Regions from separate parts of the Granulosicoccus sp. 3-233 genome, predicted to be linked through region 1. Evidence: riboswitches for the same ligand, from Rfam matches in the RefSeq annotation. Region 1 holds a riboswitch; each other region holds the start of a gene.
The links. A riboswitch is a leader RNA that binds a small molecule or an ion and turns the genes downstream of it on or off. The one in region 1 is predicted to bind thiamine pyrophosphate.
Positions count from the first base shown of each region.

Region 1 (10,244 bases):
CCCAATGCGAAGGCGCTTACCCAGAGCAGGACACCCGAAGCGATACCGGCAGCCAGACACACGGCTGCCTTGCGGCTCTGACTCAAGGCAACGCCTGTCACAGCCAGAAAGTTCGGTCCGGGGGCCAGCTGTGCTGCAACCGTTGCTGCCAGGGCCGCAAGAAAGACAGAGTACATGGGGTCTTGCTCCTTGGATGTTGATGGGATGATGCCTTGATTCACGACCCGGACGCAATGCTGCAGTCAGGCATTGAATCCGATGCCTGAGCGGTTTGTCACGTCCCTGATCAACCATCCTGCTCCAGCGATTGCAAAGCAGCGTCGATCAGTTCCTTGCTGTCGTCTTCCAGACTGATCAGAGGCAGACGAAGCGTCTCTGTGCACAAGCCGCGAGTGGCACAGGCGTACTTGATACCTGCCGGACTGGGTTCCCTGAACAGCGCTTCATGCAGTGGCATGAGCCGTCGCTGTATGTCTCTGGCTGTCTGGTAGTCGTTGTCCCTGCAGGCCTGTTGCAAGCGTGCGCACAGTGCCGGTGCGACGTTGGCGGTCACCGAGATACAGCCATTGCCTCCGGCAGCATTGTAGGCGACTGCCGTGGCATCTTCACCGGAAAGATAGCTGAACGGTGCGTCTATCTTCATCTGTTCGATGGCCGGTCGCGCCAGATCCCGGGTAGCATCCTTGACCCCCACCACCGATGGCAATGTCGCCAGGCGCGCCATGGTATCAGCACTGATATCGACAGTGCTGCGTGGTGGAATGTTGTAGACGATGATCGGCAGCTCATTGCTTTCGCTCAGCGCTTCGAAGTGTCGGTAGATGCCCTGCTGGCTGGGTCGGTTGTAGTATCCGGTGACGTGCAGAGCGCCATCGGCGCCTTGCTGGTGGGCATAGTCGTGGAACGCCAGTGCTTCCCGGGTATTGTTGGAGCCGCAGCCGGCAATCACCGGCACTCTGCCACGTGTTTCATCGATCACGATTCGGATGACGTCACGGTGCTCCTCGGCCGATAGAACAGGCGACTCGCCGGTGGTACCGGCAGGCACCAGGCCATTGCTGCCTTGCTCGATATGCCAGTTGACCAGACGCCGAAGCGCGGGTTCATCCAGCATTCCATCGAGCGTCATGGGGGTGATCATTGCGACCAGTGAACCTTCGAACATGATGATTTCTCTTGTTGAAGGCGGACATGTACGGACTCCGAAACGCAGAAAACTCCGGAAGCCGCCAGGGCCGCCGGAGTTTTCTTGTCAGAATCTGTTGACCGGGGATCAGGCGCGCACAGTTTTCACTGCCGGTTTGAGAGCGCCCGGTTTGGAGATGCTGCTTGGGGTGAACAGGGTATTCATGCGTGGCAAAGATTGCTGCATCGGAGAATCAATGTCAAGCCTTTCGACTTCATTCGACGCGAGTCACGTCCAGCCATTCCCGTACTCGTGCAACCGGGTCAGCGTGCTGCACGACATCGGTGACCACACATACCGAGTCTGCCCCGTGTTCAAAGGCCCCGGGGGCTCGCTCGGGGGTAAAGCCGCCAATCGCCACCAGAGGAACATCGCCGATGGCATCCTTCCAGCGCTGCAGTTTTTCCAGCCCCTGAGGCCGCCAGGGCATTTTCTTCAACAGTGTGGCATATATCGGGCCGAGCGCGATGTAGTCGGGTGACTGGGACAGCGCGATAGCCAACTCGGCGCGATCATGTGTACTGATGCCGATCTTCATGCCGGCCCGTCGCAGGGTATCGATCTCCGCTGTCTGCAGGTCTTCCTGTCCCAGGTGTACGGCCCTGCAACCTTCGTCCAATGCCAGGCGCCAGTAGTCGTTGAGTATCAGGGTGGCGCCGGTTTTCTCGCACAGTTCCCGCGCTTCGCGTATCTGCCGGCGACAATCCTTCTCGCTGGTGTCCTTCATCCGCAATTGCACGCAGCGCACACCGGCATCGAGAAATTCGGCCAGTTGTCGGGTATCGCCGACGATCAGGTAGAAGCGATCCAGCATGTCTAGAGATCTCGGAAAGGGGTGCCCAGAACGGGCGTGGAAGGAGCTGCCATGTCACGCGGCATCATGGGGTCGGCCTGCCAGGCTGCGCGCCCGGCGTCCACGGCCAGCGAAAAGGCACGGGCCATGGCAACCGGGTCGCCGGCTCGGGCAACGGCCGTATTGAGAAGCACGGCATCGTAACCGAGCTCCATGGCGGCAGCGGCATGAGAGGGCAGGCCGATACCGGCATCCACGACCAGCGGCACATCGGGGAAGTGAGCCCGCATGGAGCTCAAGGCATAGGGATTGTTCAGGCCGCGACCGCTGCCGATCGGTGCTCCCCAGGGCATGAGAACGCGACAGCCCGCATTGAGCAAGCGGTCGGCGACCACCAGGTCGTCAGTGGTGTAGGGAAAGACCTCGAAACCATCGTCGGCCAGTATGCGTGCGGCTTCCACCAGTCCGAAAACATCGGGTTGCAGCGTGTCATCATCGCCAATGACTTCCAGTTTGATCCAGGGAGTACCGAAGAGTTCACGCGCCATGTACGCGGTATTGACCGCTTCCTTGACGCCCCGGCAACCTGCCGTATTGGGCAACACCCGGACATTGGCCGACTGGATCAGCGACCAGAATGCCTGCCCTGATTTCTCGGAACTGGACTCGCGCCGGAGCGAGACAGTGACCACCTCGCAGCCGGATGCCGCTATGGCATCGAGCATGATCTGTGGCGATGGATACAAGGATGTCCCCAGCAGGAGGCGAGATCCGAGTTCGACATCGTAAAACGACAGTGACATCCGCTCAGCCTCCGGACATGGGGGCGATGATGTCCACCGCATCATCGTCTGACAGTTCGAATTTGCTGCGTTTGCCGATCGGAACAAACTCCTGATTGACCGCGGTTGCCACGCTGTTTGCGCCGTGGCCCAAGTGTTCCAGCAAATCGTGCAGCGTACAGGATTCCACCTGTTGCTGTTCGCCGTTAATCCGAATTTTCATCACACACTTCCTCGTCAGGCTTTCCGTCCAGTACCAGTGCCGCGGCCCGTTGCGCCATCGCGGGGGCGCACAGGAAGCCGTGTCGATACAGACCATTGATGTGGACCGTTCGGCCACGACGTCTGAGTCGTGGCAGATTGTCGGTAAATGCTGGCCGTACATCGGTACCGATCTCGATGATGGCAGCGTCTGCAAAACCGGTATGCAGGCCATAGGCGCTGGACAGCAGTTCCATGACCGAGCGCGCACTGGCGAGACTGCGATCATCGCTTTCGATCATGGTCGCACCGACCATGAATCGGTTGTTTTCTCTGGGCACGATATAGATCGGATGGCGTGGATGCAGCATGCGAACCGGTCGCTGCAGACTGATTTCCCGGGTTTCGAGGATCAGCATTTCACCCTTGACGCCACGCAGGTCCGCAAGGCTGTCACGTGCTGCCAGGCCCCGGCAATCGATGCGCCAGCCGGAGCGAGGCGCTTCAGCCAGTTCTGCCTTGCTCAGATGGCGGTTGAATTCCACCGAGAATCGTTCACTCTGTCTGAGTGATTCCAGCAGACCCTGCAATGTCCGTCTGGGATCCAGGTGCGCCTCTTCCGCGTAGTGCAGACCCATGTCGAAGCGATGGCCGATATCCGGCTCCATCGCTTCCATTCGAGCTCGATCGAGCCGCGCAAAGCTGTCCGTGCGCCGTGCAAACTGCTCGAAATCGGCACGATCACGGCGCAGCGCCACCACCAGCGATCCAGCCTGCTGCAGCGACTGGCTGTGCTTCTGCCAGTACGACAGACTCTCCAGGCCCAAGCGGAAGATCAGTGGTTCGGCACTTTCACTTTCGCACCAGGGAGCCAGCATGCCGCCCGCCCACCAGGAGCAGCAACTGTCATCGATACCGTGGCTGGCCGAGATCATTCTCACTCGACAACCACGCTCGATGAAGGCCTGTGCGGCACACAGACCGGCCACCCCTGCGCCGATGATTTCCACCTCGGTGCTCATCAGCGGCAATCCAGTCCCATCTGCCAGAAGTCCACCTCCAGACGTGTCGCAGCATCGAAGGTGCGACACAGTGCCTGCACCCGAGGCTCGCCCAGCTGTTCCATGCTGATGGCATCACAGGCCTGGCGATGCGTGTTGGCTACCTGCTGATATTCCTCGCTGGCATACATCTGCACCCAGTCCGAGTAGGGATTGCCTTCGGTGACAAGAAACGATTGCGTTTGCAACCAGTTGGCCACTTCGGCATAGCCGATGATGCAGGGGGCCAGTGCCACGTTCAGATCCAGCAGGTCACCGGCCATACCGCGTTCCAGTACGTAGCGGGTATAGGCCATATTGGGCGTTGATTCCACTGTCTCCTCCAGCGCCTGCTTCGAGATGCCGAACTGCTGGCAGTAGCCGATATGCAAGTCCAGTTCGATATCGATGATGCCGTGCAGGGAGCTCTGAGCCTGTTTCAGTTCGGCCAGTGAACGGCTCTTGTAGGCCGCCAGGCCGAAGGCGCGGGCAAACTGGATGAGAAACAGATAATCCTGTTTCAGGTAATGCTCGAAACACTCCGCTGGCAGTGTACCGGCCGCCAGTTGGCGAACGAACTCGTGCTGAATATAGTGCTGCCAGTGAGGTTCACTGTGCGCAATCAGGTGTTGCGTCAGAGTCTGTTGGCTCATCGTCCGGCTTCGTAGGTGTAGCTGTTCAATGCTGGCACGGAGTCGATCAGACCCTGTGATTGCATGAAGGCGGCGAAATTCTCATAGCGCTGACGGTCAAGGGCCGCAGGTCGCAGTGCGAACCGGGTGAGCGTGTCGCGCCAGGCACGTCGATTCAGCTCATTGTCGAGCATGTCCGGGTTGGAGTCACGAAAGACCTCCCAGGCCTCATCAGGATGATTGATGATGAAAATGGTGGCGCGCTCGATGGCGTTCAGGAATGGCAGCATCCAGGAGCTGTCGAGTGACTCGTTGTTGGCAATCAGAATCAGTTCATCGAACGCTGGTACCCCGTGTTCCTCCGGATAATAGGCACGTCCGGGATGGCCTTCGATATCCAGCTGGTTCAGTTCGAAGTTGCGGTAGGCACCGATCACGGCATCCACCTGGCCGGTAATCAGAGCAGGGGACAGGGAAAAATTGACATTGACCAGTTCGATGTCATCCAGAGTCAGGGAAACGCTCTCCAGCATGGCCTTGAGCAGGGCATCTTCGAAGCCACCGACGGAGAAACCGACCTTGCGGCCTTTCAGGGATTCGAGCGATTCTATCGGTCCATCATCCAGTACCACGAGAGAATTCAGCGGTGTGGATACCAGGGTACCGAAGCGTGACAGTGGCAGGCCTTCGGCGACCTGTACATGCAGTTGCGGCTGGTAGCTGATGGCGATATCCGCCTTGCCGGCGGCAACCATCTTGGGTGGCAGTGAGGGGTCGGCGGGTTCGATCAGTTCGACGCTCAGTCCCTGTTCGTCGAAAAAGCCTTTCTGCTGGGCAATGATCAGCTGCGCGTGATCGGGGTTGATGAACCAGTCGAGCAGAACCGTGACCGGATCGGCAGCCAGGGTACTGCTGCTGAACAGCAGGCTTGCCAACAGGAGTTTGAATCGTTTCATGAGCTCAATGTGTTTCGGTTTGGAGGGCGTTGTTGCGACTGGAATCGGGAAGCCAGTAAAGGCATCGATCCAGCAGGTGATTGACGAGACTGTAGAGCAGGAAGGCCATCAGACACAGGCAGAGCAGGGCCGCAAACATCAGGTCGGTCTGCATGCGACCGTTTGCCTGCAGCATCAGATAGCCCAGGCCCTGACTGGAGCCGACCCACTCGCCGACAACGGCGCCGATGGGCGCCACCGAGGTGGCTACGCGAATGCCAGAGGCCATGGAGGGGAGAGCCGCCGGCAGTCGTATCTGCAGCAGAATGGTTGTGGGCGTTGCGTTCATGGTGCGAGCCAGGTCGAGCATGGCCGAACTGGTATGACGCAGGCCGTCGAAAGTGGCAGCCACCACCGGAAAGTAGATGATCAGGATTGCCATCACCACCTTGGAGCCCATGCCGTAGCCGAACCAGAGCGTCAGAAGTGGTGCCAGGGCGAACACCGGCAGCGACTGACTGATGACCATCAGCGGCAGCAGCCAGCGACGCAGTCGTCTGGAGGTGGTCAGCAGGATGGCGCTGAGTATGCCGAGCACACAACCACTGAGCAGGCCGGCAATGACCTCGAAGGCGGTAATGGCGGTGTGCAGGCCGAGTGTCTGCATCTGACTGAACAGTGTCTTCAGAATTGCAAACGGTGCCGGTAGCAGAAAGTGGGGAATGCCACTGAGCATGACCAGCAGTTGCCAGGCCAGCAGCATCAGCGCAAGACTGACGAACAGACCTGGAATTCGCGCACGCCCGAGTGTCGTTGACCTGTTCATTCAGGCGGGCACCGGTCGGTTTTCACCGTTTTTCATGAATTGCCAGACGGCCGGCAACCGTGAGGCGATTTCCTCATGATCCAGCTGCCGTGGTGGTTGCGTGCGCAGCGGCATCGATTGCACGCGGGTGGGAGACCCCGGCTCGAGTACATGCAGTGCATGCGATAGCCTCAGGGCCTCCATCGGATCGTGTGTTACCAGCAGGACGGTGTGCCCGCTGAGGAGCTCGAAGGAGAGGCTCTGCAGTTCGTCGCGGGTGATGGCATCCAGACGACTGAAGGGTTCATCCATCAGTACGATGTCACGATGTTCGAGCAGGGTGCGCGCCAGGGCCACGCGCTGGCGCATGCCCCCGGAGAGTACTGCCGGCAGGGCGTCTGCCCACGACGACAGGCCGACACGTTCGAGCAGCTCGCTGACACGATGATCAGTGTCCTGCAGGCGTTCACCACGCAGCCTTGGTCCCAGCTGAATGTTCTGTCGCGCTGTCAACCACGGCAGCAGCCCATCGTCCTGCGCCATGTAGGCAATACGGCTGGATACCGGCTTGCCGGCATCCGTCAGTACGCTGCCCTCATCCGGCTGCTGCAAGCCGGCGATGATCCTGAGCAGGCTGGTCTTGCCGATGCCACTGCGGCCAAGCAGACTGTGCCACTTGCCAGCCTCCAGGTGCAGTGACAGATCCTGGAAGATCGGATGACTCCCCAGGTTCAGACTGACCTTGTTCAGCGCGATGCCGGGTGAATGACTCACGTTTGCGGCCAGAGGGCATGAAAGTGGTGGACCGGCCCGTGTCCGGAACCGATTTGCAGCTCGTCGGCACGGATGATGGCTGCATGCACGTAGATTTCAGCGGCCTGTACGGCATCGGATACGGACGCTCCCCTGGCCAGTTCAGCGGCGATGGCCGAGGACAGGGTACAGCCGGTACCGTGGGTGTTGCCGGTCTGGATGCGGGGCTGCGTGAACCGCTGCAGCTGGCCGTTCTGCAACAGCAGATCGGTACAGTCAGTGGAATTCAGGTGCCCACCCTTGAGCAGTACACAGGCGCTACCCATTTCTGCGAGTCTGGCCGCCTGAGCCTCCATATCCGCCAGATCCCCGGCCTCCTTGCCGTTGCCCAGTAGCAAGGCTGCTTCGGGCAGATTGGGGGTAATCAGCGTCGCCCGCGGAAACAGGTAGTGACGCAGGGCATCGATGGCTTCAGTGTGCAGCAGGGAGTCTCCGCTCTTGGCGACCATGACCGGGTCGAGAACAACAGGAATCGCGGGGTGCTGCTCGAGGACTTCACTGATGGTGCGGATGATGTCGACATTGGCCAGCATGCCTATCTTGATGGCGTCGATGCGGATATCGGACAGCACGGTTTCCATTTGCTGGCGAACGAATTCGGCGGGCACTTCGTGGATGGCATTCACCGCTCGCGTGTTCTGTGCCGTCAGCGCCGTGATGGTCGAGGCTCCGTAGACGCCCAGCGCGCTGAAGGCTTTCAGGTCCGCCTGAACGCCGGCGCCACCGCCTGAATCCGAGCCGGCGATGGTCATCGCAGCCGGTACGCCCCGTACTGTAGCGGGGTGAGAGATTGTCGTATTGCCAGGATTCATGTTCAGCTCCACCGGAGACGCCGGGAGGAACTGGACCCATGCAAGGGAATGACTCGGATTCCCGTGACTTGAATCCCTTCGTCGGCATTATCCGCATCAGGTTCAGCGGGATCGTGCAATCAGATGCATCATCTCAGCCGAACGCCCACCTCTGTAGTCGTCCAGCACCCCGTCAAGTGTGCGAGAGAGTATCACGCGTCAATCCACTTGACCAGATGCTCTTCCTGAAAATTCTCGGTACTGGCCGTCATCGCCCGGCCATGACGGTTCCACACTCTTGCAGTAATCTCCGTGAATATCCTGTTGGTCATGGGCGCCTGACCACTGACCTCTGATCCGTGACCCGTGACCCGTGAACCCGTGAACCCGTGAACCCGTGAACCCGTGAACCCGTGAACCCGTGAACCCGTGAATCCGTGAATCCGTGAATCCTGAACCCTGAACCCTGAACCCTGAACCCTGAACCCTGAACCCTGAACCCTGAACCCTGGGCAGAGGCACTGGGGAACGCCTGCACGGCTGGTGTGCCCTGGCCAGGTCGATGGTGACGGTGACATTGTCACCGACCCCTTGAGAAATCAGGTCTATTCTCCCGATCACCAGTGGCCGGCCGGGATCGGAATCGGGCGTGCATGCGGTAGTGGCGCCGGCCAGGAACATCGGTTCATGCCGAGAGAATAGCGGCGCGATGCTCAACAATCACTGACAACAACCCCGGGAAACACCGCCCATGGACGTCAAGAACATTTCAGACACTCTCTCCCTGAGCAAGCAGTTGCAGATCGACGATATTGCCCGGCTGCGTGAATTGGGATTCCGGTCGATCATCTGCAATCGGCCTGACGGAGAAGCGGCTGATCAGCCCACTTTTGCTGAAATACAGGCCGAGGCAGCCAGACACGGTCTGGAAATGCGATATCTGCCCGTCGTTCCTGGCCAGGTAAGCAATGAAGACGTCGACAGCTTCGCGCGGGCAATGCAGGAAATGCCGAAGCCTGCAATGGCCTATTGCCGCAGCGGTACACGCTCTGCCACCTTGTGGTCTCTGGGCCAGGCCCGTACGCGACCGGTGCCGGAGATTCTGGCCGCCGCCAGAAGTGCCGGCTTTGACCTGTCAGGCGTCGTCCGGCGACTGGCCAATGGAGGGGTCACACCAACCGACAAGGCTGATGGTTCTTTTGATGTCGTGATTGTCGGGGCGGGTGCCGCCGGTATCGCCGTGGCATCCAGTCTGCTCAAGCGCCAGGCGGATCTGCAGCTTGCCTTGATCGACCCTGCCGATATTCATTACTACCAGCCCGGATGGACCATGGTGGGAGGCGGGATATTCGAACCGGAGAAAACCGTCAGAACCATGGGGTCGCTGATACCCCCTGGTGTGCAATGGCTCAAGACAGCAGTCACGGCCTTCGAGCCGGCGAACGATTCGATCATACTTGAAGGCTGTCGAGTCATCCGGTACAAGCGGCTCATCGTCTGTCCAGGTCTCAAACTCGACTGGCACCGGGTGGAAGGGCTGACAGAGACCCTGGGACGCAATGGCGTGACCTCCAATTACCGCTACGATCTGGCTCCCTATACCTGGTCGCTGGTACAGTCGATGACGTCAGGCAAGGCGGTGTTCACACAGCCTCCCATGCCGATCAAGTGCGCCGGTGCGCCACAGAAGGCGATGTACCTGTCGGCAGATCACTGGAATCGCACTGGCGTTCTGCAGGATATCGATATCGATTTCAACAATGCCGGTGGAGTACTGTTCGGGGTCAAGGACTATGTGCCGGCACTGCAGGAATACGTTGAACGGTACCGTGCGTCACTGAATTTCTTTCACAATCTGGTGGCAGTGGATGGCGATGCGGGAAAGGCCTGGTTCGACGTGAGCGACGCCGACAAGCCCGTCAGACGAGTGGAAGTGGAATTCGACATGATGCATGTCTGTCCCCCTCAATGTGCTCCGGAATTCATCAGTGCCTCGCCGTTGGCTGATGCGGCCGGCTGGGTGGATGTCGAGCAGTCGACTCTGCGTCACAGGAGCCATGAGAATATCTGGGCATTGGGCGATGTCATGAATGCACCCAATGCGAAGACGGCCGCCGCTGCTCGCAAGCAGGCACCGGTCGTGGCGGCCAATGTCATTGCCGATATCGCTGGCAGGTCTCCCGTGGCGTCCTACGATGGTTACGGGTCCTGCCCCCTGACTGTCGAGCGTGGCAGGATTGTTCTGGCCGAGTTCGGCTATGGTGGC
Region 1 covers NZ_JBQYLE010000009.1:288,571-298,814, reverse strand. The annotation lists gene ACUNV4_RS22295 (LysE family translocator) at 1-176, opposite strand, end outside; gene dapA (4-hydroxy-tetrahydrodipicolinate synthase) at 287-1,165, opposite strand; gene ACUNV4_RS22285 (thiamine phosphate synthase) at 1,401-2,000, opposite strand; gene ACUNV4_RS22280 (thiazole synthase) at 2,003-2,782, opposite strand; gene thiS (sulfur carrier protein ThiS) at 2,787-2,984, opposite strand; gene ACUNV4_RS22270 (FAD-dependent oxidoreductase) at 2,968-3,984, opposite strand; gene tenA (thiaminase II) at 3,984-4,655, opposite strand; gene ACUNV4_RS22260 (ABC transporter substrate-binding protein) at 4,652-5,590, opposite strand; gene ACUNV4_RS22255 (ABC transporter permease) at 5,595-6,395, opposite strand; gene ACUNV4_RS22250 (ABC transporter ATP-binding protein) at 6,396-7,148, opposite strand; gene thiD (bifunctional hydroxymethylpyrimidine kinase/phosphomethylpyrimidine kinase) at 7,145-7,999, opposite strand; TPP riboswitch at 8,055-8,181, opposite strand; gene ACUNV4_RS22240 (TIGR01244 family sulfur transferase) at 8,730-10,244, shown strand, end outside.

Region 2 (10,244 bases), on a different contig from region 1:
TGGCCATGAATTGGGTGCGCTACCAGTCTGACAATGCGTTTTCAATCAACTACCGGACTCTGTCCCGGTGCGATTCGGGGCTGCCGTATCGTCTTTCGGGATTGAGGTCTCGGAGCGCAATGTGGGTGTCTGATGTCCACCAGAGTTCTCGGGTGGGGTGGTTGGGCCGGACTCGACAGGCTTGTCGTCGGTCGTGACAGCCGGTCTGATGCTCGATGTCGAGGCTTGCGGATCGGGAGTCGAATGCGGACCGGAGTTGCCTGCGGCAACAGTATTCTTCTCTGTGCCTGTTGCCTGATCTGTGCTTCCCGTGTGACCTGACATGCGGGCAAATTCATCCTTGCTCACTACAGAGTCGTCGGTTTGATTGGGGGCGGCGCTCTTGGCCAAGCTGTCTATACCATCGTTCTCGTCATCACTGCCGACAGGGGCCGCGTCCAGTTCCTTGACGCTGGTCTCCAGCTCTCCCAGACTCTTCCTTGCGCCTTTCACCACATCTCGCGTGCTGCTTTCGAAATCCTTTTTCGCCGTATTGACCATGTTCTTGAGCTCGTTGATCTGTTCACGCTGATCACCAATGAGCTTCTTCAGATCGCCAGTTTCCAGTTCGGAGGCAAGATCGGTCTTGACGCCGCGCACGAAGCGCTGCAACTTGCCAATCCACTGACCTGCCGTTTTTGCCACAGCCGGCAGCCTCTCGGGTCCGATCACGACCAGAGACACGATGCCAATCAGTAGAATTTCTGTAAATCCAACGTCAAACACGTGCTATCTATCCAAAAGTTGCATAGCCTGAATCAGACAGATTTCTGATCATCGGTCTTCTGCATGACGGGCTCATCGGCCGGTTTGGTGCCATCTTCCAGCTTCTCCGTCGGAGTCGACTCCTCGTCCTTGACAGCCTGCTTGAAGCCCTTGACTGCCGAACCGAGGTCTCCACCAAGATTCTTTAGACGCTTGGCACCGAAAATCAACACGACGATGACCAGAATGATCAACAGTTGAGGAACGCTTGGCATACCCATAAGTTTTCTCTAGATTAGCTATTTACTGGCGCGTGAGGCCTTTTCGGCATGACCCGAGACCCCTTCGCGACGCTGTAGTTCGTTCAAAATATCCTCTGGTCCCAGCCCCTTGGCACTCAGCATGACCAGCATGTGAAACCATACATCGGCAGCTTCAGACACCAGATGTTCCGGTTTGTCTCCCTTGGCCGCGAGAATGAATTCGACAGCTTCTTCACCCACTTTCTTCAATATGGCGTCATCACCGCCCGCAAACAAGCTTGCGGTGTAGGATTCTGCCGCATCGCTCTGTCTTCGGGCATCAATCTGAGCGCCCAATCGCTCAAGAATGTCGCTCATACCTGTGTCTCGCGGATGATCCATGGATGCATAGTGTATCCGCACTGAGGCATCCTACATGTGTTCCGTGCCCAATAATTATTCATACCTGCCAAGGCAGCGCCGACCGGTTGACCCGAACGTTCATCCGTGCAGGGTGCTGCCGACACCCGGGCTGCCTATTATCTCACGACAAGTCGAACCGATGGCAGCGACTCTTGCAGAGCATTCCGGGATCACCTGAGAGGCGCGGAACGAAGCCCGGACCATCCACATCACTGCGCCCGGCAGCCGGTGATCGGCGGTGATCGAGCGACCATTTCCCGGCATCTCCGGTCGCTGCGGCACTCTGACCAGCTTGCGGTACGCCTGCATTCTCCCTGAAGTTCGAACGATTACTGCCGAGCTACCAATCCACCCGCTCAATCATCCGAGAGTTGGTAGATGTCCTCCGGCGACTTCAGCACAGGTTCGCAGTCTTGCCATTCTCCCTCGTCATCAAGTCGTCGAAAAAAGCAGTGTTCCCGACCGGTGTGGCAGGCAATCCCACCAATTTGAACAACCTTGAGCAGAATGACATCACCGTCGCAGTCCAGGTGGATATCCTCGACCTGTTGTACATGCCCCGACTCCTCGCCCTTGCGCCACAAACGCTGGCGCGAACGTGAGAAGTAGACCGCTTTCTTCGAGCTGATCGTTTCGAGCAGTGCCTCCTCATTCATCCAGGCGACCATCAGAACCTGACCGGTACTGGCATCCTGGGCAATGGCGGGAATCAATCCAGCGTCGTTGAAGGAAATGGCTTCGATCATCGTTTTTCAATCAGTTTGGATGGAACTCAATGACTGGTGGACCGAACCCCGGGCGCTGCCCATGCCGAGTTCGGCCGATCCGGGACAAACCCGAACAATGAAATTCAAGCGCGTACCTCGATACCCTGCGCCGCCATATGTGCCTTTGCTTCGGCAATCGTGTATTCACCGAAGTGAAATATGCTGGCCGCCAGAACAGCATCTGCGCCACCCTCAAGAACACCTGCGGACAGATGATCCAGATTTCCGACACCCCCCGAAGCGATGACCGGTATCTCGACTGCATCGGATATCGCACGGGTCAATGCCAGATCGAAACCGATCTTCGTTCCATCCCGGTCCATGCTGGTCAGCAACAGTTCACCGGCGCCATATTCCGCCATCTTGACTGCCCACTCGATGGCATCGAGACCCGTCGGGGTTCTGCCTCCGTGCGTGAAGATCTCCCAGCGCGGCGGCTCACCCGGGGCGCTGACCGACTTTGCATCCAGAGCGACAACAATACACTGGGCACCGACCTTGTCAGTGGCCTCGCGCACCAGGTCCGGACGGTGCACAGCTGCCGTATTGATACCAACCTTGTCTGCGCCTGCGTTCAGCAAGCGGCGCACATCGGAGACTGCGCGTATTCCCCCACCGACTGTCAGAGGAATGAACACCTCTGAAGCCACCTCCTCCACCACATGAACAATGGTATCCCGGTTATCCGAGCTGGCCGTGATGTCGAGGAAGGTGATCTCGTCCGCGCCTGCCTCGTTATAGCCTCGTGCAACATTGACTGGATCGCCCGCGTCGCGAATGTCAAGAAACTTGACGCCCTTGACCACGCGTCCGGCATCTACATCCAGGCAGGGAATGATTCGTTTTGCCAGCCCCATGATCAGCTCTCCGGATTGCCCGCAGCATAAGTGTCGGCCAGCGCCTGGGCGGTAGCCAGATCAATGGTTTTCTCGTACAAGGCTCTTCCCACGATCGCCCCTTCGATACCCCGATGCCGCTGCCGACCCAGTGCTTCGATATCGTTGATATCGGTCACCCCACCCGAGGCGATGATCGGGATGTTCACAGCATCCGCAAGAGCCGCAGTCGCTTCCGTGTTCACGCCCTGCATCATGCCATCACGACTGATATCGGTATACACGATCGAGCAGACACCCACATCTTCGAAGCGCTGAGCCAGAGACACTGCAGTGACACTGGAAGCCTCCGCCCAGCCTTCCGTCGCCACGAAACCGTTATTGGCATCCAGACCGACAATCACATGGCCGGGGAAATGCCGACAAAGCTCGTCAACGAATTCCGGCTGCTTCACTGCCAGCGTTCCGATGATCAGGTACTGGACACCCACATCGAGATAGGCGCTGGCTATCTCCATCGAACGAATACCGCCACCGATCTGTACAGGTACCTGACCGCAGGCCTTGCAGATCTCCCCCACCACGGCCGCATTTCGGGGCTCCCCTGCAAATGCTCCATCCAGATCCACCAGATGGATGCGGCGCGCGCCTTCATCGAGCCAGCGCCTGGCAACGTCCACTGGATTCTCGTCGAACACCGTGTCGTCATCCATGCGTCCTTGCCGTAATCGCACGCATTTACCGTCTTTGATATCTATGGCTGGAATGATCAGCATCGTACCGGGTCCATTGTCTTGTTGATTGATGTGGGTGTCTTGTCTTTCCCTGTCTTGCCAGGAGACATCGCACCCGTGGATGCCTTGCTGTGGCAGAGATCAGAGGTAGAGATCAGACACCCATGTCCAGCCAGCAACGGGCATTCAGCTGGCTATCGAACATTCTCGCGACTAGCGTCCGTCCCAGCTGGCAAAATTCTTCAGCAACTGCAAGCCATCTCTGGCGCTCTTCTCCGGATGGAACTGGCAGGCAAACAGATTGGGCGCAGCTACCGCTACCGCGATGTCATGACCGTAGTGGCATGTGCCTGCCACCGCACCGATGTCTTCCGGCACACAATAGTAACTGTGAGCAAAGTAGAAACGGCTGGCATTCTCGATACCGGCCCAGAGCGCATGCTCCCGAGCGTGGCGGACTTCGCTCCACCCCATATGCGGGACTTTCAATCGCGAACCAGCGTCTTGCAATGGCTCCGCGAAACGGGTTACTTCCCCCGGCACAACGTTCAGACACGCCACACCGCCGTTTTCCTCGCTATGCGTCAACAGAACCTGATACCCCATGCAAATGCCGAGAAAGGGCCGGGTACCCGCGATGTTCAGGATCGTCTGCGACAGGCCGCTGTGCTGCAGTGCCGCCATGCAATCCTTGGCAGCACCCTGCCCCGGACAGACGACACGATCAGCCGATTCAATAACGGCTGCATCAGAGCTGACAACGACCTCAGCGTTCTCGGCGACGTGCTCTATGGCTTTGGACACCGATCGCAGGTTGCCCATGCCATAGTCGATGACGGCGATTCTTTGCATTTCCATGCTCAATTTCTATCAAGGTTCCCGGACGTCGGCTGAAGTCGATCAAGATTCATCGAAGGGCAACCTACAGGGTTCCCTTTGTCGAGGGCATTGTATCGGCCGCTCGCTCGTCAATCGAACATGCCATTCGCAGCGCTCTTCCGAAGGCCTTGAACAGAGTTTCGATCTTGTGGTGATCGTTGACACCACGCAAGACATCCATATGAATGGTTGCTCGGGCATGATTGGCAAAGCCCTGGAAGAACTCGGATGTCAGATCCACATCGAAGTTGCCCACTTTCGCACGCTTGAAATCAGCATGAAAATGCAGACCCGGACGCCCTGAAAAATCGATGACAACGCGTGAAAGCGATTCATCCAGCGGGACATAGGCATGTCCGTAACGAACGATACCCTTGCGATCACCCAGCGCCTGCGCAAAGGCGTCTCCCAGGGTGATGCCGATATCTTCGACCGTGTGGTGATCATCTATATGAGTGTCACCCTTGCACGCGATATCCAGATCAAACAGGCCGTGCCTGGAGATCTGATCCAGCATATGTTCGAGAAACGGCACCCCGGTCTGGAACTTGCCATTACCCTGCCCGTCCAGGAGCAGTTCCACCGCTATCTCGGTTTCCAGCGTGCTTCGCTTTACCTGCGCTCGGCGATTGGACACCCACATATCTCCCGCAAAAGCGCCGGAGCATACACCCTCCGCCCATGACTTGACACCCACAATCTGGCCAGATGCGGAATTAGCGCATTCGATTCGCCACGGCATTCACACTGACCGACGTGTCTCAAGCCAGAACGTCACCGGGCCATCATTGATCAGGGCCACCTGCATGTCCGCCCCGAAAGTCCCTCTGGCCACCGTTATCGACTCCCTGGACACGGTGCTCACCAGCGTATCGAACAGCTCATTCGCCTGTTGCGGAGACGCAGCGCTGGAGAAACCGGGCCTACGCCCTTTATGGGTGTCTGCTGCCAGGGTGAACTGAGGCACCAGCAACAGCTGTCCGCCGCCTTGGCGAATATCCCGATTCATCTTCCCCTGATCATCTTCGAACACTCGATAGCCGAGCATCTTCTCGGCGAGCTGGACGACCGATTCATGGGTGTCTGGTCTCTGGACCCCGATGAGGGCGAGCATGCCGGCGTCGATCCGGGCGGTAATCTGGTTGTCGATGGTGACTGAGGCGCGGGTTACGCGCTGAATAAGAGCGATCACTAGATAGACGAAACTCGGTAACAGGACACGTTTTAATGCAAACTAGGAAAATTCCTACCCAAATATCGGAATTTTCTGACGCAAAAAGACGGAACTTCCGATAGCAGTTCCGCGTCGATGCGCCGATAATGAATTTGTGGTCAGGAACACCACACACAGGGAAGTATCACGGAGGATGTATTTCAACAAGGAAGTTCGATTCATTGGATGAATTGCACGTTTGATGACCACATCAACCTGAGGAGCCAGGATGGTTCAGCCCGGCCACCGGATGGCCGGGTGTTTTGGGTCGATGCGCAGCGGTCAAGCGCTCCCCTAGCACTGCTCCCACGGCAAGCCTTCGAAGCGCCAACCAGCCACCGTATTCCGGTGATGCTCGTCATCCAGCGGCCCCTCGAACCCGCAAGCGATGATCCTGACGTCGGCCAGACCTTCTCGCAGCAGCACCTCTGCCGCATCGTGCGACCGATTGCCACTGCGACAGATCAGCAACAGCGGTGAGGAAGAACGCCCCTTGGCCGACACCTTGCCCAACAGGGCCTTTCTGACATTGGCCACGAAATGCTCGTTCACCACCCAGTCCGGCGCATCGATCCAGGGCACATTCACCGCTCCCCTCGGATGACCGATCATCAGGAATTCCATATCGGATCGAACGTCGATCAGCGTCACACCCGGGTCCGTTTGCATCAGAGACCACGCTTCCGTGGGTGAAATGGTGTCAATGGAATCAGCGTTATCGCTCATCGGAAGAATCTGTGGCAGGCAGAACATTGCCCGGAGAAGATTCTAACGATTAAGCTCGCACAGTTACACACGCTAAACTAGAGATTCGTCACAACCGGTTTCCCGATGTCCGTGCAGCTCACTCGCCTTCTCGCCAGAATCCTCAGCTGGCTTCCACTGCGCATGAATCAGACAATCGGGGCCACTCTCGGACTGTGCGTCTGGGCGCTCAACGGCAAATTGCGCCGTATCACCGATGTGAATCTCGACATGTGCTACCCGGACATGAACGAGGCACAGCGTCGCCGTCTGAGCCGCCTCAGTCTGATGGAAACCGGCAAGCAGCTGACCGAATGCGCCTGGATCTGGCACCGGCCCATCGCTCAGACCGAACAGCTGATAATCGACATCAATGGCGAAGAGCTGATGCTCGAGGCCCGGAAATCCGGCAAGGGGTGCCTGTTCGTCTCCCCTCACCTGGGCAACTGGGAAGTTTGCTCAGCCCCCTTGTCGAGCGACGAACCATTCACCTACTTCTACCGCAGTCCGCGCAATTCCCGGCTTGACAGCGAACTCATACGCTGGCGGGCGCACCTGCGAGGACACCCGGCCTCTCTTGATGCCGGTGGTATCAGACGTGGCTTCAAGATCCTCAAGTCGGGCGGCAATGTCGGTATTCTGCCCGACCAGGAACCCGACCAGGCCAATGGAGTCTTTGCCCCTTTCTTCGGCAAGCCGGCTCTGACCATGACCCTGCTGTCCGGCCTGGCGCGGCGCAGCGGTGCTACCGTACTCTACTGTGTGGCGGAGCGCCTGCCCAGAGGCAAGGGCTGGCGACTCCACATCCTGCCCGCCGATGAGGCGGTGTCCAGTAGCGATGCAGAACAGGCCGCCACTGCTCTCAACAGCGGTGTCGAACGGTGCATCGCATTGTGCCCTGAGCAGTACCTGTGGAGCTACAAGCGCTTCAACACGACGCACGATGGCTCTCCTCGACCCTATGCACGATAGCTCCTGTGGGCACGATGGCTTCCCTCGGCAACAGCCTGCTTGCAACCATGCCTCTTATACGAGAAACTGAGCGCGGTCCACAGGACCACACGTGATGACTCAACGGGGTGCCGCAAGGCTGAGAGTCCGGCTTGAACGTCAGCCGGGACAACCCGCAGAACCTGAACCGGCTAGCACCGGCGTAGGAATTGAGTTGCTGTACCTTCGCCAGGTCATCATCCCCGACTCTTCTGTCCACGATGAGCATGACAAGCGTACACAAACCCATGCGTATGAATCCGTTCGCCACACAGCCCCGCCGATACCTGCTCTCCACCGTACTGCTGGTCAGCACCACCCTGCCCCTGACGCTTGCCAATGCCGCCGATGAACCGCGCAAGCTGACCGTCTACACCTACGAGTCCTTCACTGCCGAATGGGGACCAGGGCCCGCCATCAAGGCCGGTTTCGAAGCTCAATGCGGCGACTGCACCATCGACTTCGTCGCCCTGGACAGCTCTGCCGGCATTCTCAATCGCGTTCAGCTCGAGGGCAAGTCCAGTCCGGCGGATGTCGTGCTGGGTCTTGACACCAATCTGATGGCGATTGCCGAAGACACCGGACTGTTGGCAACATCCGGTGTCGACACCAGCGCGCTGGAATTGCCCATGACATGGACTTCCGATATCTTCGTGCCATTCGATTACGGCTACTTTGCCTTCGTCTACGACACTGAAGCCCTGCCTGAACCACCAGCCAGCCTGGATGAACTCATTGCCGCGCCCGAGGACCTGAAGATCATCATCCAGGACCCGAGAACCAGCACTCCGGGCCTGGGACTGCTGCTGTGGATGAAGTCGGTGTATGGCGACAAGGCCGCCGAAAAGTGGCAGGCTCTGCAACCGCACATCCTGACCGTCACCAAGGGCTGGAGTGAAGCCTACTTTTCGCTGTTCCTCAATGGCGAAGCACCGATGGTGCTCAGCTACAGCACCTCACCGGCCTATCATATGGAGATCGACGAAACCGACCGCTACCAGGCTGCCGCATTCAGCGACGGACACTATCTGCAAGTCGAGGTCGCCGCGTTGCTGGCCCAGTCTCCTCGACAGGCATTGGGTCGGGAGTTCCTGAACTACCTGGTCAGTCAGGAAGCCCAGACCAGCATCCCGCTCGGCAATGTCATGTACCCCGTTGCGGACCTGGAAGAACAGCTGCCAGCATCCTTCGAGAAATTGATTTCACCGACACGGACCTTGCAATTCACTCCGGAAGAAGTACGCGATGGACGCAAGTCGTGGATCGACGAATGGCTTGAAGCTTCCACCGGAAACTGATCATGTCGATACGCTGGCCCTGGTGGGCCAGTGGCGTGGTAGCACTGTTCCTCATTGCCGCCATGACACTGCTGCCACTGGGCGCCATGCTTGCAGAAGCAGGCAGCATCGACTGGCACGCTGTGGTGAACGATACCTATTTGCAGCGCGTGATTCGTTTCAGCCTTTATCAGGCGCTCGCTTCGACGATACTGGCGTTGATCACCGCCATCCCGGTGGCACTCGCGCTGTCTCACAAGCCCGCATTCCCCGGTCGCTCCCTGATCGTCTCCCTGTTCAGCCTGTCACTGGTCATACCCACTATCGTTGCCATTTACGGCATCGTTGCTGTATTCGGCCGAACTGGTTGGCTGAGCGAGCTGCTGGCAATGATGGGCAACGAGCCACTGGCGTTCTACGGATTGCCCGGTATTCTGATTGCCCACGTGTTCTTCAATATGCCCTTGGCCGCCCGTATTCTCCTGAACGCCCTGGAGAGTATTCCCGCTGACAACTGGCGCCTGTGTCGACAACTGGGCATGACGCCCTGGGCCATCTTTCGACATATCGAATGGCACCGCATGAAACACCAGCTACCGGCTCTGGCACTGTTGATCTTCACTTTGTGTTTCACCAGTTTTGCCATTGTCATGACACTGGGCGGTGGCCCACGATCCACAACCATCGAAGTTGCCATCTACCAGGCCTTGAGATTCGATTTCGACATAAGCACGGCAGTGGCTCTGGCCTGCATTCAGCTACTCATCTGTCTGTCACTGATGGCCATGAGCACCCTGCTGCGCCACGACGGCAGCATGGGTTTCGACATTTATGCAAGCCCGGTCAAAGGCAGCACCGGCGCATACCGGAACGATGTCCGAGAAGGCCTCTGGCCTGGCGCGGGATGGAACATTGCTCATGTCGGTATACTGATGCTCGGCATCGTCTTTGTGCTGTTGCCCTTGCTGGCACTGATCATCTCGGCAATCAATGGCAAGACGCTGAGTGTCATGTTCGATTCCGCGACGCTATCGGCCCTTGGCAACACCCTGGCCGTCTCCCTGACCGCCGCCATTCTGTCGGTGACACTGGGACTGGCCTTGCTGCGAAGTACGCGCTACTTGCGCATCCGCCTGGCACGGGAACGCATGGGTCAGTGGATACAACTCACGGGCAATATCATTCTTGTCCTGCCGCCTCTGGTACTGGGCACCGGCCTCTTTCTGCTGCTTCGCCCGCTGGCTGACGTGTTTTCCATTGCCCTGATTCTGGTCATCATGATCAACAGCCTCATGGCATTGCCCTTTGTGCTACGAATCCTGGAAGCGCCGATGATGAATGCTGCCAGTGCGCAGGACAGGTTGCTACGTTCGCTGGGCATCCGGGGGTGGAATC
Region 2 covers NZ_JBQYLE010000004.1:361,567-371,810, forward strand. The annotation lists gene tatC (twin-arginine translocase subunit TatC) at 1-7, opposite strand, end outside; gene tatB (Sec-independent protein translocase protein TatB) at 46-765, opposite strand; gene tatA (twin-arginine translocase TatA/TatE family subunit) at 798-1,025, opposite strand; gene ACUNV4_RS13515 (phosphoribosyl-ATP diphosphatase) at 1,044-1,364, opposite strand; gene hisI (phosphoribosyl-AMP cyclohydrolase) at 1,766-2,155, opposite strand; gene hisF (imidazole glycerol phosphate synthase subunit HisF) at 2,260-3,033, opposite strand; gene hisA (1-(5-phosphoribosyl)-5-[(5-phosphoribosylamino)methylideneamino]imidazole-4-carboxamide isomerase) at 3,036-3,788, opposite strand; gene hisH (imidazole glycerol phosphate synthase subunit HisH) at 3,960-4,604, opposite strand; gene hisB (imidazoleglycerol-phosphate dehydratase HisB) at 4,669-5,262, opposite strand; gene dtd (D-aminoacyl-tRNA deacylase) at 5,368-5,817, opposite strand; gene ACUNV4_RS13550 (rhodanese-like domain-containing protein) at 6,133-6,564, opposite strand; gene ACUNV4_RS13555 (lysophospholipid acyltransferase family protein) at 6,670-7,554, shown strand; TPP riboswitch at 7,648-7,759, shown strand; gene thiB (thiamine ABC transporter substrate binding subunit) at 7,821-8,870, shown strand; gene thiP (thiamine/thiamine pyrophosphate ABC transporter permease) at 8,873-10,244, shown strand, end outside.
Region 2: another riboswitch for thiamine pyrophosphate. It lies ahead of thiB (thiamine ABC transporter substrate binding subunit); the one in region 1 lies ahead of thiD (bifunctional hydroxymethylpyrimidine kinase/phosphomethylpyrimidine kinase).

Region 3 (10,244 bases), 210 kb from region 1:
ATGCCACCAAAGGCTTCGCGCTTGCGAATCATGCCGGAGGCCGCCGGTGTGGAAAGAATGCCACCCTTGCCGATCAGCACACGACCAAAACCATTGGCAGAGGCCATCTTGACGATGATCTGCAGAGCGTCGCGATTGAAGTATCGGCCATCACCACCGACGACCAGCGTCTTTCCCTTGAACCCTTCGAGAGTGTCAAAGATGGATTGGACAAAATTTTCCAGATAGTGGGGTTGCTGGAACACACGCACTTTCTTGCGCAATCCGGACGTACCAGGCTTCTGTCCGGCAAAGGGCTGGGTGGTAACGCTCGTGACGGTCATTGTTCACATCCTCCAATGGCTGGGTGTCGATCTCCTGGCAACCGGTCCTGGTCAGTGTGTTGCGCTGGAGGATTCCACGTTGATATGGAAGAATAGCAGCGTTCCGGGAATCAGTGAACCGGAGAAATCAACAACACCGGAGCCCCATGAGCCAGCCTGCATTACCCGACATCATCAACGGCCCTGCCGCCTGGACAGGTTCGCAGATGCAGGCCGCCCCCGATCAGTGGCTGGTGCATCTCTCTGCCACGGACATCGCGGAGCTGGAGACGGCCGCCACGCACTACCTCTCGCTTGGACAGGATATCGGCGACATCACGAAGACAGACTTTCCGTTGGACAATCTTGCGCACCATCTGCAGGCGCTGAGAGAGAAGCTGATTCATGGCATCGGTTTCGAGGTCATTCGAGGATTACCCAGCGACAGCTACTCTCAGGAAATGGCGGCAGCCATCTTCTGCGGTGTGGGTGCCCACCTGGGATCGGCGCGCTCTCAGAATGCGGCAGGGCATATCGTGGGACACGTGCGCAATGTCGGCGCCAACCCGAACGACCCCGATACCCGCATCTACCAGACCAGCGCGCGCCAGAGCTTTCATACCGACAGCGCCGATGTCGTCGGCCTTTTGTGCCTGCGTGAGGGTATGGAGGGTGGCGACTCACTGCTGGTCAGCGCCGAATCCATCTACAACCGGATGAAGGCCGAGCGCCCTGACCTGCTGGAAAGACTGTTCGATCCCATTGCCACCGACCGACGCGGCGAGATTCCGGACGGCATGCAACCGTTCATGACGATTCCACCACTGTCCTGGTACCAGGGCAAACTGACCGTGTTCTATCAGCGCCAGTATATCAATAGCGCTCAACGGTTCGACGATGCGATGCGCCTGACCCCGGAGCACATCGAGGCTCTCGACCTGTTCGACAGCCTGGCCAATGATGCGGATCTGCACCTGAGCATGCGTCTGCAGCCCGGCGACATGCAGTTCGTCTACAACCATGCACAGTTGCATGATCGTACGGCCTTCACCGATTGGCCCGATGCCGACAGACGTCGCCACCTGCTGCGTCTGTGGTTGTCGATCGAGGGGGATCGTGAATTGCCCGAGTGCTTCACGCAGCGTTACGGCAGTATCGAAGTCGGCAATCGGGGTGGGATCATCACCAGCGCCACGCGATTGCATGCACCGCTGGACTAGTGATCAGCCACGCTGATTCATGCCGGGCCCGCCTTGCCTGCCGAGCACTCAGCTGTCATCCTGCGACAAAACGATACTCTTCAGACAGTCGAGGTCGTACGCAGCCGCCTGAAAAACGTGTACGTTGCACACTTCGGTTTTCCGGATAGGCCTCCCTGGGCAAGACCGGATCCTTTACAGATGTCTGCGGCGCTTCGTCGCGAAGAACAGTACCATGCCATCGACGCATTCATCGACGGCGGTCGCCCAATGGAGTTCATGAAATGAGTAGTCGAAGCAGCAATCAAATGAAGGCGCTGGTGAAGGCCAGGCCCGAAGCCGGCATCTGGATGGAACAGGTACCCATTCCCGAGGCCGGCCCGCGTGATGTACTCATCAAGGTCAGAAAATCGGCCATCTGTGGTACCGATGTGCATATCTGGAAGTGGGATGAATGGTCAGCGAAGGTCGTACCGGTTCCCATGGTGGTCGGTCATGAATTCTGTGGCGAGATTGTCGACTGTGGCTCGGCAGCCACCAAATACCAGATCGGTCAGCGAGTCTCGGGCGAAGGCCATATCGTCTGTGGTGCCTGTCGCAACTGCCGTGCAGGACGTGGACATTTGTGCCGCAATACGCAAGGCGTGGGCGTCAACCGACCGGGCTCCTTTGCAGAGTATCTGTGCATCCCCGAGAGCAACGTCGTGCCGATCCCGGACGACATTCCCGATGAGATTGCCGCCATATTCGACCCCTTCGGCAACGCGGTACACACGGCACTGAGCTTCGATCTGGTTGGTGAGGATGTACTGGTGACTGGCGCCGGCCCTATCGGCATCATGGGCGCCCTGGTGGCGCAGAAAGTGGGGGCGCGCAAGACGGTCATCACCGATATCAGCCCCTATCGCATCGAGCTGGCCAAGCGACTGGGCGTTCAACATGTCGTCAACGCCGCCGAACAGAGCCTCTCGGATGTCATGGCCGAATTGGGCATGACCGAAGGCTTTGATGTGGGCCTGGAAATGTCAGGTGCCGCCCCGGCAATGCGCGATATGATCGACAAGATGAACAATGGCGGCAAGATTGCGCTGCTGGGCATCGCACCGACCGAGTTCGCAGTTGACTGGAACAAGATCATCTTCAAGATGCTCAACGTCAAGGGCATCTATGGTCGCGAGATGTTCGAAACCTGGTACAAGATGATTGCCCTGGTGCAATCGGGCCTGGATCTGAGCGAGCTGATCACCCACCGAATCTCCATTGATGACTACGAAGACGGTTTCGCCGCCATGATTTCGGGTGAGGCTGGCAAGGTGGTCATGGACTGGGGTTGAGCGTACATGGGCCCATGTCTGACCGGCACACAGGCGCTCCGCGAGACTCGTATCAACAAATACATCTGCGAAAGCGGGTTCTGCTCCAGAAAGGCGGCAGATGCCCATGTGCGACGCGGCGAGGTCTTCATCAACGGCGAGCGGGCGATGCTGGGCGACAAGGTCTCTGCCGGCGACACCGTGACACTCTCAGGCCGGACGATCGTGCCGCTCACTGCCGAACAGGTCGTTTTTCTGGCCTTCAACAAACCGGTCGGTGTGGTCTGCACCGCGGCGCAGACGGATCAGAGAAACATCGTGGATCTGGTTGCCCACACTTCCCGAGTATTTCCGGTAGGCAGACTCGACAAGGATTCTCAAGGCCTGATATTCCTGACCAATCGCTGCGATCTGGTAGACAAGATTCTGTCTGCCGACAACCGGCATGAAAAGGAATACCGGGTCACCGTGAACAGAAAGATCAGCGATGAGTTCATGGTCGGTATCAGCCGAGGCGTTCCCATGCTCGGTGTCGTCACGAAACGCTGCCACGTAGTCAGGGAATCCGACCACGTATTCAGAATCACCCTGGTGCAGGGATTGAACCGACAGATACGACGCATGTGCAGGTATTTCGACTATTCCGTCGAAAAACTCGAACGCATACGCATCATGCATATCACGCTGGACGAACTGCCACCGGGTCAGTGGCGCAACCTGACCGAGGACGAGTTATCGGTGTTCTCGAGCCTGTGATCGAGCCCTGATGACGCTACCGTTCATGGATATTCGAAAAGCATGTCCGGACACTTCTCTTCATTGCCAGCACCATCCGTGTATCGGATGGCCTTGAAACCATGGCGCTGATAAAAGCGGATTGCACCGTGGTTTTCCTGAAATGTCCACAAATGTATCGGGCGAGGCAACAGGCTCAAGGCATGTTCGAGAAGCTGACTACCGATACCCTGATTGACATGGCCCGGCGCCATGTAAAGCTGGTCGATCCATCCGATTCCGCCTGATTCCGATATAGCCAGAACCCCCACGTTCTCGTCATCGAGCTGTGCGACGACAACGCCACCTGACGGAATCAGGTTGTTGCCTACCCAGCGACGAACCGCATCAGGCGAATGGGCAGATGGGGCAAAGGGCAGATACGCAAGCCTTGCTGACACAAGAATGCGAGCGACACTCTCCGCATCACCTTCACTGGCTGATCTGAGTTGCAACATGTCCGATCTCCCAATCATATCGCCCGGCGCTCCGGCAGCTGCTTGCCGCTGACCGAACTTGCATGCTGTGCTGTACGGTCGGGACCGTCATACGCCGATACAAGGTTCGTCTCTTGCAAGGTTCGTCTCTTGCAAGGTTCGTCTCTTGCAAGGATGGTACCTGAACATGAAGCCCCTCTCGGAATCTGACACACCCCTGTAATCAGTCGGATGACAACCAACTTGGGCATCATTTCAGTTGCAGCCGGGCCTTGTCAACTCCAGATGATCTCGCAGTGTATGGCCCTTGTAATCACGGCGAAACAGACCACGTTGCTGCAGTAGAGGCACTACCTGATCCACGAAATCTTCAATGCCACCGGGCAATGACGGTGGCATCAGATTGAATCCGTCGGCCCCTTCGTTGCAGAACCAGAGCTCCATCTGATCAGCAATCGTTTCCGGCGTACCCACCAGGGTGCAATGACCACCACCTGCCGCGAGTCTTCCCAACAACTGACGCAGTGTCGGATTTTCGGTGTCAATGATGCGCAGTATGGTGCTGTAGCGTCCCTGCGGACCACTGAAATTCTCCAGTGATGGCAAGGGTGGCACTGGTGCGTCCAGCTCCCATTCGGAACAATCCTGGTCAATGAACAGGGCCAATTGGCGCAACGATGCGTCGGCAGGCAGCAATTCATCCAGTTCACGTTGTTTGGCTTTGGCCTCTTCCTCGGTTGCTGCCACGTAGGTAACCAGCCCTGGCATGATCGGCACATCCACCTTGCGGCCGGCAGCTTTCACCCGTCGCTTGATATCCCGATAATAGCTTTGCGCTGCAGGCAGATCATAGGCCACCGCATAGATTGCTTCTGCACGGCTGGCCGCCAGTGCCCTACCCTGTTCCGAGGCACCAGCCTGAAACAGTACCGGATGCCCTTGCAATGGGCGCGGTACGTTCAACGGACCATCAACGTGAAAGAATTCTCCCTGATGATTGATGGCACGCACCTTCCCGGGGTCGGCATAATGCCCCTGACGATCAAACAGCAAGGCGTCATCATCCCAGGAATCCCACAGGTCTGACACCGCCTGCACGAACTCCTCGGCGCGTCGGTAACGCTCGTCATGATCCGGCATTTTCCGGTAACCATGGTTGCGGGCTTCAGCGTCAAACATCGACGTAACCACGTTCCAGCCAATTCTGCCACCGGAGATATGATCCAGCGACGCCAGCAGGCGAGCGGCATGAAATGGCGTGTAGAAGGTGCTGGACACGGTGCTGATGAAGCCGATGCGATGAGTCGCCCGACTCATCGCGGCGATGGCAGTCAGTGGCTCCAGATACCACCAGCTGCCGTCCGACACATTACCCGCCGCCCCGCTGTCGGCGAAGAAAACGGCATCCAGCTTGCCGCGTTCGGCCACTTGCGCGAGAGCTTCGTAATAGCGAATATCACCCAATTGCTCTACCGAGGACTGTGGATGTCGCCAGGCGGCCCGGTGATGGCCGCAGCCCATCAGGAACAGATTGATATGCATCGTCCGCGTATGCGTTCGCCCGGTGCTCATCAGCCCTTCACCAGACCACCATCCACGACCAGGTTCTGCCCGGTCACCGAACGCGCCCAGGACGAGGCGAAGAACAAGGTGGCATCAGCGAATTCCGCCGGTGTGGTCACTCGCCGCAGGGGCGTGCTCGCCGCAATGAAGTCGAACACGGCCTCCGGGGTTGCTGCCGAGGCATCCGTGGTACGCAACAGACCGCCCGACACCATGTTCACGGTGATGTTGTCGGGCCCCAGATCCTGCGACAGCGTGCGAGTCAGTGACAACAAGGCTGCCTTGCCAGCGGTGTAGTCGTGATACGGCACTACGGGATTCTGGAACAGATTGGTTCCGACGTTCACGATACGACCAAAACCTGCCTCGCGCATGCCCGCCAGTGCTGACTGAGTCGTGTTAATGGCACCGCCGACAACTCCCGAGAATTGCTGGTTCATGTTTTCCCAGGTCAGCTGATCCACGTTCGGACGTGCATCGCCGTTGAATGTGAAGTCAGGCAAGGCATTGTTGATGACAGTTGTCACCGGTGTGCCGAAATGCTGTCGGGCCTGATCGAACATCGCCTGTACTGCGGCTCGCTCGCATACATCAGCCTGTACGGCGAGCGCATGCTCCGGGAATCTTTCTGCCAGGCGCCTGGCCGCATCAGAACTGCGATGATAGTTTATAACAACTCTGGCACCTTCTCGGAGAAAGGCAGCTACCAGGTGTTCACCCAGGCCACGGGCACCACCGGTAACCAGAACCAGTTGTTGATCAAGACGGAGAGACTGCTGCATGTAAACCTCAGGATTGAGGCGAAGGCATGAATGCACAGGTGTGGCGGCAGAGCCAGCGACTGACATCCCTTCGCCAGTATGAACTGGATCAGGTTCAACGGGTTTTTTCTCAGCCCTGCAAATCAGGACACCCCGTGTCGAGCGAAAACCATAGCACAACAACTGAGGAAAGATGTAGCGTCAATTGATAATCGTTGACAAGTGGACTTGAACTTCCTATTCTGCGCTCACTCCTGGGGGTGCCGTGGAAAGCGGCTGAGACACCACACTGTGTGTGTGGCAACCCTTTGAACCTGATCCGGATAATGCTGGCGAAGGGAAGGAACAAGGCTGCACCATGCATGCCTCCAGCCTCTTTCCCGTCTCCCTGCCTTGCCGGATGCCCGCCACCTGTGGCGAAACGTCAGCGCCGCTCAAGACAAGGAAGACAACCATGTTCAGCACCTCCACAGCCCTCATATGGCTGCTTGTATTCGCGGCACTGTTCGCCGTACCAGGCTTGCTCTATGCCCATCGCAAACAGGACAGACTGGACGACTATCTGGTGGCTCGCAACAGCCAGAGCAGCGCTGCCACACTGCTGACGTTGCTGGCCACGACCCTGGGCACATGGATTCTGTTCGGCCCGGCGCAGGCTGCCACCTGGGGAGGTATAGGCGCCATCACCGGCTATGCTCTGGGGGCTCTGGCGCCACGGCTGATCATGATCCCACTGGGCTGCCGTATCCGTGTTCTGATGCCCGAAGGCCATACCCTGACCGAGTTTGTACTCGCTCGCTACGGACGGGTGATGTATGGCTTCGTTTTGGTCATCATGGTCTTCTATCTCTTCATCAGTCTGAGCGCAGGGCTGACCGCCATTGCCAGGATGGTTGCCCTGCTGGCACCGGTACCCCTGTGGCTGACGGCCAGCATCGTCATGGGTGCAACACTGCTGTACACCCTGTATGGCGGGCTTCGGGTAACCATCTTCACCGACCGTCTTCAATTGCTTGTCATACTGCCCTTTCTGGCCTTGCTGATCGGCTTCGGTTGGCAAGCCAGCAATGGACTGACCCCTGCTTTGCAAGGCCTGCGGACAACAGCACCGCAACTACTCAACCCACTGGATATCAACGGCCTGAAATCCGGACTGACGTTTTTCATCGCAGTCGTTCTCACCGGACTTTTCTATCAAGGCACCTGGCAAAGAGTCTTTGCAGCGCGCGACAACCGTGTCATTCGCAACGGCTTCATTCTCAGCGGCCTGCTGAGCTTTCCCATCATCTTTATCATGGGCCTGTTCGGCCTTGCTTTCGTGGGCCTGGACTTGCCCGGTGATGGGTCTGTCGCCCTGTTCAGCGTTCTGCTGGCGGATGTGCCTCTGTGGTTCGCCATTGGCCTGCTGCCATTCGGGCTGGCCCTGATCATGAGCAGCGCAGATTCCACCATCAGCGGGCTGACCAGCATCATGGTAGTCGACCTGCACCGCTTGTTGCCTCAGATGAACAATCAGACCCTGCTGTCCTGGTCGCGCTGGCTGATCCTGCTGCTGTCCTTGCCGGTGTTGCTCGTAGCCGCTCAGGGCTACAGTGTGCTGTATCTGTTTCTATTGGCAGACCTGCTTTGCTGCGCAGCGGCGTTTCCGGTATTTTTCGGTTTGTTCAATGCTCGCTATCAAAGCACCAATGCAGCGCTCAGTACGTTCTGTGGTCTGGTGGCCGGGCTGGTGGTTTTCCCACTGCCCGGGGCACCTGTCACGAATCTGCTGGAATCGTTCCTGTTGGCATCACTGCTGCCGGTGGCGGTATCGCTGCTGTTATTGCGTCTACCCGTAAATTCGCTCTTCGATTTCACTTCGCTGGCGCAGCGAGTGCGAAAACTGGAAGGATAAAGAATTGCCAGCCTCATGATTCGGGAACGACTCCACGGTGACCTCGGCGGTGAAGCACATCAGCATGCGCAACAGCCATGGTTCATGCGTATTCGTCAGCCATGGATGATGCTGAAGCCCAGAAATACCGACGTCATGACCGTTGCCCAGACGTTCATCCCCAGGTACGGCAACAATCTGCCCAACGATGTTCCGTGCCTGGCAATACCGAAGAACACCATGACCGCGATCCCCATCGGAAAGAAGCACACGATACTCAACTCGGGAAATATTCCCGTCAGAATGCCCAGGACAATGACCCCACAAGTGGCCATGACGGTATTGCCATACAACAGGATGCCCTTGCGTTCGCCGTAGACAATGGGAAAATGTCGCCGACCGACACTTCTGTCCGCAGCGATATCAGGAAACTGGTTGAGCAGCAGGAGGTTGTTGGAAAGAAAAAACGGCACCAATGAGGCAATCCCTGCCTGGATCGAGTACTCGCCAGTGAGCACCACATGCGTTCCCATGACGATCAACGGACCGAAACCGATGCCCGGAGCCATCAGGCACAGCACAGGATGTCGGTTCAACCAGGGTGTGTAGGCCAGGATGATGAGAATACCGATGATCCCCAAAGGCAGTATCAGCAGACCCACACCGAATAGAAACCAGACACCAATGATGGCGGTAACCAGCAGACTGGATACCGCACCCATCAGTACTGCTGGTGCCGCCTGCGGATTGGCGATCAGGGCACCACTGCCGCCACTGAAAGGTGTCTTGATCGTCTTCGCATCCAGACCACTCTTGAAATCATGGTACTCGTTGAACATGTTCACGCTGACATGCGCAAGCAAGGCACCCATCAGTACCAGTAACAGATCCGAGTACGGGATTCGCAGGGAACTGGTCAATGCGGTGGCGTACCCCAGAAAGACACTGACGGGCGTCAGCACCAGAAAGGGAACCCGCATGGACCTGACAAGAGTGTGCAGCATACGACTGGCAAGCCTGAAGATATCGGAGCATGCAGGCATGCTACAACAGGATCATGGCATTTGGAGATCAGGCATCTACCAGAAGACGGCAGGGCTCAACTCGATATTCAGTCAGTTTCCCGCTCATGAACGGGCTCCGACTCCATGCCATCGATCAGAGCCTGTGCCAGCTCGTTCAATCTGAAGGGCTTCTGCAGAAACACGACCCCGTCGTCAAGCGTGCCATTGTGAATGATCGAATTTTCGGTAAAACCCGACATGAAGACCGTCTTCGCCTGTGGCATCTGTCTGGAAAGTCTCTCTACCAGGCGTCGGCCATCCGTATGACCGGGCAGGATGATGTCTGACAGGAACACGTCAACACTCTCCAGTCCATCGATCAGCGCCACCGATGAGGCCTCGTCCCAGGCGGCATGGACCTCGCAGCCCAGAGATTCGACCTGACTGCTGATCACTTGTCGCAACTGCTCGTTATCCTCGATGATGAACACGCGCAAGCCCGCCAGTCTTGCTCGATGATCAACAGTCACGGCAGGTGCCAGCGAAGCCACTTTCTGCTGAACCTTCGGCAGATACAATCTGACGGTCGTACCATGATCCAATTCGGAATAGACCTTCAGATGCCCCCTGGACTGCTTGGCGAATCCAAAGGCCATTGACAACCCCAGTCCGGTACCTTCTCCCGCGGTTTTGGTTGTGAAAAAAGGTTCGATACACTGCTTGACGACTTCGTCGCTCATCCCGAGCCCGGAGTCGCTGACCGAAAGACAGACATAATTACCCGCGACAACTTCCATGTTGGAACGTGCGTAACTGGAATCCAGTCTTGCATTACAGCACTCGATACTCAAAGTGCCTCCCCTTGGCATGGCATCACGGGCATTGACAACAAGATTCAGCAATACTGCCTCGAGTTGCGCCTGATCAGCCAGTGTTCTCCACAATCCGGCATCGTTGACAACCTCCAGATCTATGGTTGCACCAATCGACGTCTGAATCAGGGGAACCGATTCCCTGA
Region 3 covers NZ_JBQYLE010000009.1:79,102-89,345, forward strand. The annotation lists gene ACUNV4_RS21365 (alpha-D-glucose phosphate-specific phosphoglucomutase) at 1-323, opposite strand, end outside; gene ACUNV4_RS21370 (TauD/TfdA family dioxygenase) at 470-1,522, shown strand; gene tdh (L-threonine 3-dehydrogenase) at 1,786-2,835, shown strand; gene rluF (23S rRNA pseudouridine(2604) synthase RluF) at 2,842-3,570, shown strand; gene ACUNV4_RS21385 (GNAT family N-acetyltransferase) at 3,594-4,046, opposite strand; gene ACUNV4_RS21390 (LLM class flavin-dependent oxidoreductase) at 4,281-5,567, opposite strand; gene ACUNV4_RS21395 (3-oxoacyl-ACP reductase) at 5,597-6,370, opposite strand; TPP riboswitch at 6,419-6,515, opposite strand; TPP riboswitch at 6,596-6,707, shown strand; gene ACUNV4_RS21400 (sodium:solute symporter family transporter) at 6,804-8,243, shown strand; gene ACUNV4_RS21405 (prenyltransferase) at 8,339-9,226, opposite strand; gene ACUNV4_RS21410 (ATP-binding protein) at 9,334-10,244, opposite strand, start outside.
Region 3: another riboswitch for thiamine pyrophosphate. It lies ahead of ACUNV4_RS21400 (sodium:solute symporter family transporter); the one in region 1 lies ahead of thiD (bifunctional hydroxymethylpyrimidine kinase/phosphomethylpyrimidine kinase).